Regions from separate parts of the Sinorhizobium prairiense genome, predicted to be linked through region 1. Evidence: riboswitches for the same ligand, from Rfam matches in the RefSeq annotation. Region 1 holds a riboswitch; each other region holds the start of a gene.
The links. Region 1 has a riboswitch for thiamine pyrophosphate ahead of thiB (thiamine ABC transporter substrate binding subunit). Riboswitches for the same ligand answer to the same signal wherever they lie in the genome.

Region 1 (3,254 bases):
CCGAACCATTGCGGCCAACGAGGCAGATGCGATCGCCGGGCTCGACCTGCAGGCCCGCACCCGCAAGCAGCGGCGTGCCGCCGAAGGTCAGTAGAATGTCGTCAAGCTTCAGGATGGGAGGCGCCAAGGCATCAGGCTCCGGAAAGATCATAGGGGCGGGCGAGAATGACGGCCCGGCCGGATTTCAGGGTCAAGCGGACCGTGCCATCCGCGATGTTCGAAATGGTGCGGGACGAGCCGAAGGGCAAATGAAAATCCTTCAGCGGATAGCGCACGTTCTCGATCGAAAGACCGTCAAGGTCCGCAAAGCCGAGGATCGAGAAGAGGCTGCCTTTCGGCAGCTCGATCTCCTGCGAGCCGGGCAGCAGCGGATAGGCCTCCTCCTCGCCGGAGGTCATCATCACCGCAACGCCGCTCTGGGCAAGCGCGACGGTACCGAGGAGATGCAGGAAAGCGTGATCGCTGCGCGCGCCGCCGAGTCCGCCCGCGAAGACGAGCGAGGTCGCGCCACGCTCGAGGGCTGCCTCGACGGCGATCTCCCCGTCGGTCGCGTTCTTGGCAGCTGGATGGCGTTCACGCGGGACGCCGGCAAACTCCGCCAGAAGCGCCTCATCGGTGGAATCGAAATCGCCGACCCAGAGATCGGGAACGATCCCCAGCGTCCTTGCATGACGCATGCCGCCGTCGGCGGCGACGAAGCGGCTGCCTTCGAGCTGTCGAGCGAGCCGGTCTGTCGGCGTCAGCGCGCCGCCGAGCAGGATGGTGAAGGGTGATCGGGTCATGGCAGAAGCCCATAGCGCAAAGCAGCGGCGAAGGAAAAGGGCTCCGGCTGCTGTTTTGCGAACGCATGCTGCGCGGATCAGGTTCCGGACGCCGGATCCCCGGGAAAAAGCATGCCGTCGTAGATACCGGGCGTCGACCCGGCGATCTCCACCGCACCCACCGCACGGGCATAGAATTCGGCAGGGCCGACGCCGCCGATGATCGCATAGGCATAGCCGGCGGCGCGCATGGACAGCAGGCTTTCGACAAGCAGGGCCTCGCCGATGCCCTTGCCGCGCATGGTCGCGTCAACTCCGGTCGGACCGAAGAAGCCGAGCGCGGTTACGTCATGGCAGGCAAAGCCCACGATCCGGTCCCGATGGTGAGCGATATGGATGCGCGCCGGCGTCGAGGAGAAGGCGGTTTCGGCCTCGCCGGCCCACCCGGCCCCGAAGCGCTCCTCGATCCAGGGAATGACGGCCCGCCGCTCGGCCGCAAGCGCCCGGCGGATGCGGATGTCGGGGTCGAGACGCGATGGGCGGCCCTCGGGCAAGGCATAGAGGCGGACGAGCATGTCTGGCATGAAATTGTCTCCGCTTTCGGCGAACAAACGGCGCCGGCAATTGTTTGACTTTTAATAGCGCGGCTGACGCGGACGGCAAACGCCCTGCTGAAACTCAGCTTGCCTAAGCCGTCGCCGGAAGCTAAATCTCTTGCTGCTCTAACGGGGTGCCCTGGTCGGCTTTTGCGACCGTGGCTGAGAGGCTTCGAGCCAACCCGCGGAACCTGATCCGGCTCATACCGGCGGAGGGATTAGAAGCGATCGGACCGATACGCGCTTTTCCCATGCAGCAACAACAAAGGGAGAGGTGCCAGAATGTCCAGTTCACTCCATCGAAAGATCCTTGGCCGGCTTGCGATCGCCGCAGCTTCGATCGCGGCATTTTCCGTGAGCGCGGCGGCCGCGGAAAAAACCCTGACGGTCTATACCTATGAGAGCTTCATCACCGAATGGGGGCCGGGCGCCAAGGTGGCGGAAGCGTTCGAGAAGACCTGCGACTGCAAGGTCGACTATGTAGGGGTTGCCGACGGGGTCGAACTCCTGACGCGGCTGAAGCTCGAAGGTCAGGCATCCAAGGCCGACATCGTACTCGGTCTCGACACCAATCTGGTGGCGGAGGCGAAGGCGACCGGCTTCTTCGCTCAACACGGCGCCGATACCGCTTCCGTCAAGGTCCCGGGCGGCTTCTCCGACGACACCTTCATACCGTATGACTACGGCCATTTCGCCGTCGTCTACGACACCGAGACGCTGAAGGATCCACCGAAGAGCCTCAAGGAACTGGTCGAGGGCGATCCGTCGCAGAAGATCGTCATCGAGGACCCCCGGACCTCAACCCCCGGCCTCGGCCTCCTGCTGTGGGTGAAGTCGGTCTATGGCGACCAGGCCGGCCAGGCTTGGGCGAAGCTCAAGGACCGCGTGCTGACGGTCACGCCGGGCTGGTCGGAAGCCTATGGTCTCTTCACGAAGGGCGAGGCCCCGATGGTTCTCTCCTACACCACCTCGCCCGCCTATCACATGGTGGCGGAAAACACCGAGCGCTACCAGGCGGCCCCCTTCGCCGAAGGCCACTATATCCAGATCGAAGTCGCCGCATTGACGAAGAACGCGAAGGACCCGGAACTCGCCCGAAACTTCCTGACCTTCATGATCGGTCCGGAATTCCAGTCGATCATCCCGACGACCAACTGGATGATGCCGGTGACCGCAACCAAGGAGCCACTGCCGGAAGCCTTCAGCAAGCTCGTCGACCCGCAAAAGACGCTCCTCATTCCCTCCGAGGAGGTCGCCGCCAACCGCAAGGCCTGGGTCGACGAATGGCTGGCCGCCATGAGCCGGAACTGAGGCCGGATTGTCCGGCACGAAGGAAAGCAAGATGACAATCGCCGCCGGGGCCTTCGCCCTCGGCGGCATCCTGCTTTTCGTCGGCCTCGCCGGCGCGGCACTGCTTGCCCAGTCGGCCGGCAGCGCCGGCGCCGGTCCGCTTTTCGATGCCTATATCTGGCGCATCACACGCTTCACGCTGCTGCAGGCCAGCCTCTCGACGCTTCTTGCCATCCTTTTCGCCATACCCGTGGCCCGGGCGCTTGCCCGCCAGGCTTCGTTCCCCGGCCGCATCTGGGTGCTGCGGCTTCTGGCGCTGCCACTCGGCCTGCCGGCGATCGTCGCCGCACTCGGGCTGATCGAAATCTGGGGCCGGCAGGGGCTCTTGAACAGGGTGCTTTCGGCAGGCGGGTTGGAGCAGCCGGTCAGCATCTATGGCCTCTCCGGCATTCTCATTGCCCATGTCTTCTTCAACATGCCGCTCGCCGCACGCTTGATGCTTGCCGGCATCGAGCGCATTCCGGCCGAATACTGGCGCAGCTGCGCCAATCTCGGCATGGGTTCCTTCGCCACCTTTCGCTTCATCGAGTTGCCGGTGATCCGTGGA
Region 2 (3,254 bases), on a different replicon from region 1:
CATGGGCGGCGATCTTGTAGGTGATCACGCCGGTCTTGACGTCGTTGCGGTCGGGCAGGCCCAGATGTTCCTTCGGCGTCACGTAGCAAAGCATGGCGGTGCCGAACCAGCCGATCATCGCCGCGCCGATGCCTGACGTGATGTGGTCGTAGCCGGGCGCGATATCGGTGGTGAGCGGCCCGAGCGTATAGAAGGGCGCTTCTCCGCAGACGGCGAGCTGCTTGTCCATGTTCTCCTTGATCTTGTGCATGGGCACATGGCCCGGCCCTTCGATCATCACCTGGCAATCCTTGGCCCAGGCGATCTTCGTCAGTTCGCCGAGCGTTTCGAGCTCCGCGAACTGGGCCCGGTCGTTTGCGTCGGCGATAGAGCCGGGACGCAGGCCGTCGCCGAGCGAGAAGGAAACGTCATAGGCGCGGCAGATGTCGCAGATCTCCTCGAAATGCTCGTAGAGGAAGCTCTCGCGGTGGTGATGCAGGCACCACTTCGCCATGATCGAGCCGCCGCGCGAAACGATGCCCGTGACGCGATCCACGGTGAGCGGGATATAATGAAGCCTGACCCCGGCATGGATGGTGAAATAGTCGACGCCCTGTTCCGCCTGCTCGATCAGCGTGTCGCGGAAGACCTCCCAGGAAAGATCCTCGGCGATGCCGTTTACCTTTTCCAGCGCCTGGTAGAGCGGCACGGTGCCGATCGGTACCGGCGAATTGCGGATGATCCATTCGCGGATGTTGTGAATGTTGCGGCCGGTGGAAAGGTCCATGACCGTGTCGGCGCCCCAGCGCGTCGCCCAGACCATCTTCTCGACCTCCTCGGCCATCGATGAGGTGACGGCGGAATTGCCGATATTCGCGTTGATCTTCACCAGGAAGTTGCGGCCGATGATCATCGGCTCGGCTTCCGGGTGGTTGATATTGGCCGGAATGATGGCGCGGCCGCTCGCCACTTCCTGGCGCACGAATTCCGGCGTTACGAAATCGGGGACAGAGGCACCGAAGCTTTCGCCGTCTCGGGCAAGCGCCTCCTTCGCGGCCTTCCGGCCGAGATTTTCGCGGATGGCGATGAACTCCATCTCCGGCGTGACGATGCCGGCGCGGGCATAGGCGAGCTGGGTTACCGCTTTTCCCGGCTTCGCCTTGAGCGGCTGGTGACGAATCGGGAATTCCGGCGTCAGCCTTTCGCCGGTGGCAAAGCCGTTGTCTTCGGCCTTCACCGCACGGCCGTCGTAGCTTTCGACATCGCCGCGCTTGAGAACCCAGTCGCTGCGAAGGCGCGGCAGGCCCGCGTCGATGCGGATATCGGCGTTTTCGACCGTGTAGGGGCCGGAGGAATCGTAAACAGTCACCGGCGGCTCGCCGGAGGTCGGATGCAGCGCGATCTCGCGCATCGGCACGCGGATCTCCGGGTGGATCTCGCCCGGCTTGTAAACCTTGCGGGATGCCGGGAGCGGTCCTTGCGTGACCGAGGGCGCAGCGGCGAGAGGCTTGATTAGATTCATCTTGAGGCTCCAATGTTTTCGCGTTGGAGACCCAGTTCTGAAGCCGGAAGGATGAAAAGACGTATCACCGATGAATTGCCGATAAACGGAATCCTGGCTGCTGCACGTCTGCACCGTCCCTACGCCAGTATGAACTGGATCAGGTTCAACGGGTCACTGCGCGCGCTAGCAGTATCTCAGCCCCTTGCCGGGACCCCCCTGGTGAATGGCGCAATTAGGGACGGTTATCGCCGCGGCGTCAAGATGGTTTTTGCACCGGCTAAATCCCGTGCGCAGGGCTCGCGCCATGCTTGCAAATGCAAAGTTCTAAATCTACTTACCGTCCGAGTCTGAAGCGCCATGATGCGCATAGCGAAAAGGGGTGAAGGTCTTGGGGCAGGCGGAGACGGGGACCAGGAAAAGGGGACGCAAGGCGCTTTGGGCGGCCGTTGCGGTCATCGCAATCGCAGCCGCAGGCGCGACCGGTTACAAGATTGCTGTCGAAAAGAGCGTGAGCAGGCTGATCGCCGAACGGGGCGGCAGAGTGGGCACGGTCGAAGCGGACTTCTTCGGGCGCGTTCACCTGCGCGACCTGACGCTGCCGCTGAAGGAAGGATCCGAACTTCGCGTCGCCGCGATCGACGGGCGGCCCAGGATCCTATTTCTGGACGGCATGCTCGAGGTCAGCGGCGTGGACCTCGATATGCGCCCGGGCAAGATCGCCGTGCCGAAGGTGATCGTCGAGCAGGCGGAGTTCGGTCGCGACACGCTGGCGCAAATGTTCGGCGCGGGAAGCAACCTTTCGCTGCCGAAACAGTTGGCGCTTTTTACGGCAAAGAGCGTCACCGCCCCTGAGGTGATCATCACGCAGACGGTTGCCGGTAGCGAGCAGAAGCTGGTCTACAAGAACGTGGTCTCGGAAGGTATCGTCGATGGCCGCATTGCGCGCTATTCGGCGAGTGGTGCGAGCTTCGAAGCCGCCATAGGCGCCTCCGATGGAGAGGGCGGCGAGAGGAAGCGGCTGACGGGCTCCCTTGGAGCCATGACGGGGCAGGACGTCGATGCCGCCTATCTGGCCCGCATCTATACTGAAAAGGCCGGGCCGGGCGACGGGCAGGCAAGGCCTGTCTATGGGCCATTCTCGATCAAGGATATAGCCTTCTCGGATGGCGAGGCGAGCTTCGGCTATGACGAGGTTCGCAGCAGCGGCGTAAGCATGCGGATGCTGGACGAGCCACTTCGCGAAACTCTGGAGAAGCTCAACTCGGTCTCGTCGCCCGAGGATCTGCCCGTGGCGGAGCGTCAAGACTATTTCGCCCGGATTCTGTCGGTCGCCGATTTGACGAGGAAGGCCGACATGGAAATGCTGGGTCTGAAGATCGACGCGCCGGACAAGGATGGTGAAGAGGGCGAGAGGATCAAGCTGGCGATGGATCGCCTCGCGCTCCGGCTCGATGGCCGGAAGCTCGACGCGTCGGTGAATGGCTTCTCGATGGCGGAGGGCGCGGACTACGTCAAAGTCTCCGAAGCAAGCATTTCGGGCTTTTCCTGGGATCCCAGCGTGGAAGCGCTGAAGAAGTTCGTCGCTCTGCAGGATGGGCAGCATGAGAACTTCCCTTTCACGACGCTGCTGCCGGAGTTCGGAACGTTCCGCGTGGCGGGAATCGATGCCGATCTGCCTGACTCGAGCACCGGCGTGGAAGACTGGGACGAATACAACGACACTCCGGATGCTGGAGAGGGCGATCGGCCGCAACGCATCCGCTTCACGATG
Region 3 (3,254 bases), on a different replicon from region 1:
GGACATGAACGAACTCGGCAAATACAGCGACTTCGACGGGGCGGAGAAATACCGCCACCGCTACGGCAAATATTACGTCGAGAATACGATTACGGAAAACAACGCCGCTTGAGGCGACCGCGGCCGCGCCACCTGTGCGCGGCCTTTTCGCCCTTCGCCGTCAGGCCTTGCGGCGATCGACGATCCAAGCGGCTGCCATTAGCGCGATGACCGCCGTAAGGGCAACGAGTGCCAGCGCATAGAAAAGCGAATATTCGACCAGCGACGGCAGCATCGAAAAACAACGCCGCACCCTGCCGGGCGACCGCCGCCAATCCGGCAGGTCGTCACGGTTGAAAGCCTCCAGCCGGCGGGTAAGAAAATGCATATCGCGAGAACCGATCGCCAATCGAAGCCATGGACGCGGTCATGCTGCTGAACAACAGTGGCGATAGCGAGGCACTTCAGCTCCCCCGAGCCGTCACCCGGCAGTCAATCTTCCCACCACCGGTGGAAATGATGGACCGGGCCGCGCCCCTGACCTATCTCCAGGCGGTCGGCCGCGGAGATTGCGGCATGCAGATAGGACTTGGCGGCACTCACCGCTTCGACCAGCGGCAAGCCTTTCGCAAGGCCGGCGGCAATGGCTGCCGACAGGGTGCAGCCGGTGCCGTGGTCGTTGCGCGTCTCGATCCGCGCGGCGGGAAGGCGGACAAGAGTGTCGCCGTCGAAGAAGAGGTCTGTGGCCTCCTGGCCCTTCAAGTGCCCGCCCTTTACCAGAACCGCATATGCGCCGGTCCGCATGATCGCTTCCGCCTGGCGCGCCATCTCCGCCTCGTCCTCGGCGATTGCGCGCCCGGTCATGAGCGCGGCCTCGGCAAGATTGGGCGTGGCGACGAGCGCCAGCGGCAACAGCTCTTCGATGAGCGCCGTAACGGCATCCGGCCGAAGCAACGCGTCGCCGGAGGTCGCAACCATGACCGGATCCACGACCGCCCGTTTTCCGGACCGGCGCAATCCATCGGCAATGGCGGCGATTGTTTCCCGACGCGAGACCATGCCGATCTTGACGGCCGTCACGTCGAGATCGGAGAAGACGGCGTCCATCTGCGCCGACACGATTTCAGCGGAGACATCCTCGACGGCCGTCACACCCCTGGTGTTCTGGGCCGTGATCGCAGTGATGACGCTGGCGCCGTAAACGCCGAGCGCTGAAAACGTCTTGAGGTCCGCCTGAATACCGGCGCCGCCGCCCGAGTCCGAGCCGGCGATGGTGAGAGCAATCGCCGTCATGCCCAGTCCTCCTTCGCACGAGGGCGGATGATGGTTGCGAGCGGTACGGCAGAGGACGTCATCGATCGATCTCCAGACGGAACATCACGGAGATCCAGGAAAGGCGATGAAAAGGAGAACTTGCCGCTGGCGGCCTTCTTTCCGTTCCTACGCCGGCATGACCCGGATCAGGTTCAAGGGTCCGGCTCAACGCCATCTCAGCACCGTCTGGTGCTCCCCTCGGAATGCGCTATCTATGCGGCTGTGGCAAAGCGATGTCAACGCGCCCGCGCAAAGGCTTGTAAGACCTGGCTTTTAGGCCAGCCGGCAAAAATATACCCGCAGCCTGGCCACCTATGATGCAGTCATTCCTTCTGCCGCCGTCAATCGCTCGTTTCCTCCTCGAAAACGGCGGCGATTGCGTTATTCTTAGCGAAATTTCGTCGTACAGGAGGGAACACGCCATGAGTCTGCGCATCAACGATACCGCCCCTGATTTCACCGCCGAGACAACGCAGGGCACGGTCAATTTCCATGAATGGATCGGCGACGGCTGGGCTGTCCTTTTCTCCCATCCGAAGAACTTTACTCCCGTCTGCACCACGGAACTCGGCGCCATGGCCGGCATCGAGCCCGAATTCCGCAAGCGCGGCGTCAAGATCATCGGCATTTCGGTCGACCCGGTCGAAAGTCACACCAAGTGGAAGAACGACATCAAGGTCGCGACCGGCTTCGAGGTCGACTACCCGCTGATCGGCGACCGCGATCTGAAGGTGGCAAAGCTCTACGACATGCTGCCGGCCGGCGCCGGAGAGACGTCCGAGGGCCGGACGCCTGCGGATAACGCCACCGTGCGTTCGGTCTACGTCATCGGCCCCGACAAGAAGATCAAGCTGATCCTCACCTATCCGATGACCACCGGCCGCAACTTCAACGAGATCCTGCGCGCCATCGACTCGATCCAACTCACCGCCAAGCATCAGGTGGCAACACCCGCGAACTGGCAGCAGGGCGAGGACGTCATCATCACGGCCGCCGTCTCCAACGAGGACGCCGTGCAGCGTTTCGGGTCGTTCGACACCGTGCTTCCCTATCTCCGGAAGACAAAGCAGCCAACGGCCTAAGCAAACCCGCTGGCCAACAGTCAATCGGTCGGGCGCGTCAATTCTCCAAGGTCGACGCGCCCTTGGCGTTTTTTGCTAACATGTTTGTTTAACGCGCACAGAGCAGAACCATCTGCCTCAATCCGCTTTGGCGATGGAGATGATCTCTGCCAGCACCCCGTGCAGAGCGTCGCGATAGCCGTTGCGTGCCGAGGGGCCGCTTTCATCCGACGTCATGACCACCGTCAGGTCCAGGGACGGCACTATATAGAGCATCTGGCCGCCATAGCCCCAAGCGTAATACACATCCTCGTCGCCGATCCGGCGCGTGAACCAGCCATATCCGTAGCCGTCGCCGGTAAAACGGGAGGCCGTGCGCGGCTGCCAGGAAAGCTCCACCCAATCGGCCGGGACGACCTGCCGTCCGTCCGCGGTGCGGCCGCGGTTGCGATAGAGCTCACCGAAGGCAAGGAGCGATCGCGCGCTCATCGCCATCTGGTTGCCCCCGAGATAGATGCCCTGGGGATCCCGCTCCCAGGCGCCGATCCGGAAACCCTCGACCGGACCGAGCCATTCGCGCGCAAGCGCCAGTGTCGACTTGCCGCCGACCTTGGTCAGTATTGCCGAGAGCAGATGGGTCGAGGCGGTCGAATAAAGCATCCGCCCTCCGGGCTCGTCGTCGAAGGGCTGTGCCAGTGCGAAACGAACCCAGTTGCGGCTCGACACCCAGCGGCCGTAATTCGGCCCGGACATGCGCCCCAGTCCCGCTTGCATCGAAAGCAGGTTGCCGATGGTGATGTCGTTGATCCGGGGGTCGGCCTGTGACGGGAGATCTTCCTTGAGGAGCGGCGCGATCTTCTGCTCCGGGCCGTCGAGCAGACCCTTGTCGATCGCAATGCC

Region 2: it holds a riboswitch for thiamine pyrophosphate, as region 1 does, so the genes downstream of both, thiC (phosphomethylpyrimidine synthase ThiC) here and thiB (thiamine ABC transporter substrate binding subunit) in region 1, are expected to answer to the same signal.
Region 3: it holds a riboswitch for thiamine pyrophosphate, as region 1 does, so the genes downstream of both, thiD (bifunctional hydroxymethylpyrimidine kinase/phosphomethylpyrimidine kinase) here and thiB (thiamine ABC transporter substrate binding subunit) in region 1, are expected to answer to the same signal.

What each region holds. Positions count from the first base shown of each region.
Region 1 is NZ_CP104131.1:3,268,339-3,271,592, reverse strand. Features, by position in the region: partial or broken gene N0Q91_RS18345 (ABC-F family ATP-binding cassette domain-containing protein) at 1-127, opposite strand, end outside; gene N0Q91_RS18340 (thiamine diphosphokinase) at 132-782, opposite strand; gene N0Q91_RS18335 (GNAT family N-acetyltransferase) at 860-1,345, opposite strand; TPP riboswitch at 1,478-1,592, shown strand; gene thiB (thiamine ABC transporter substrate binding subunit) at 1,640-2,668, shown strand; gene thiP (thiamine/thiamine pyrophosphate ABC transporter permease ThiP) at 2,676-3,254, shown strand, end outside.
Region 2 is NZ_CP104133.1:459,593-462,846, reverse strand. Features, by position in the region: gene thiC (phosphomethylpyrimidine synthase ThiC) at 1-1,501, opposite strand, end outside; TPP riboswitch at 1,600-1,711, opposite strand; partial or broken gene N0Q91_RS25480 (aq_1923 C-terminal domain) at 1,872-3,254, shown strand, end outside.
Region 3 is NZ_CP104133.1:20,714-23,967, forward strand. Features, by position in the region: gene exoP (succinoglycan biosynthesis transport protein ExoP) at 1-112, shown strand, start outside; gene N0Q91_RS23440 (hypothetical protein) at 161-367, opposite strand; gene thiD (bifunctional hydroxymethylpyrimidine kinase/phosphomethylpyrimidine kinase) at 472-1,272, opposite strand; TPP riboswitch at 1,400-1,502, opposite strand; gene N0Q91_RS23450 (peroxiredoxin) at 1,716-2,375, shown strand; gene N0Q91_RS23455 (serine hydrolase domain-containing protein) at 2,493-3,254, opposite strand, start outside.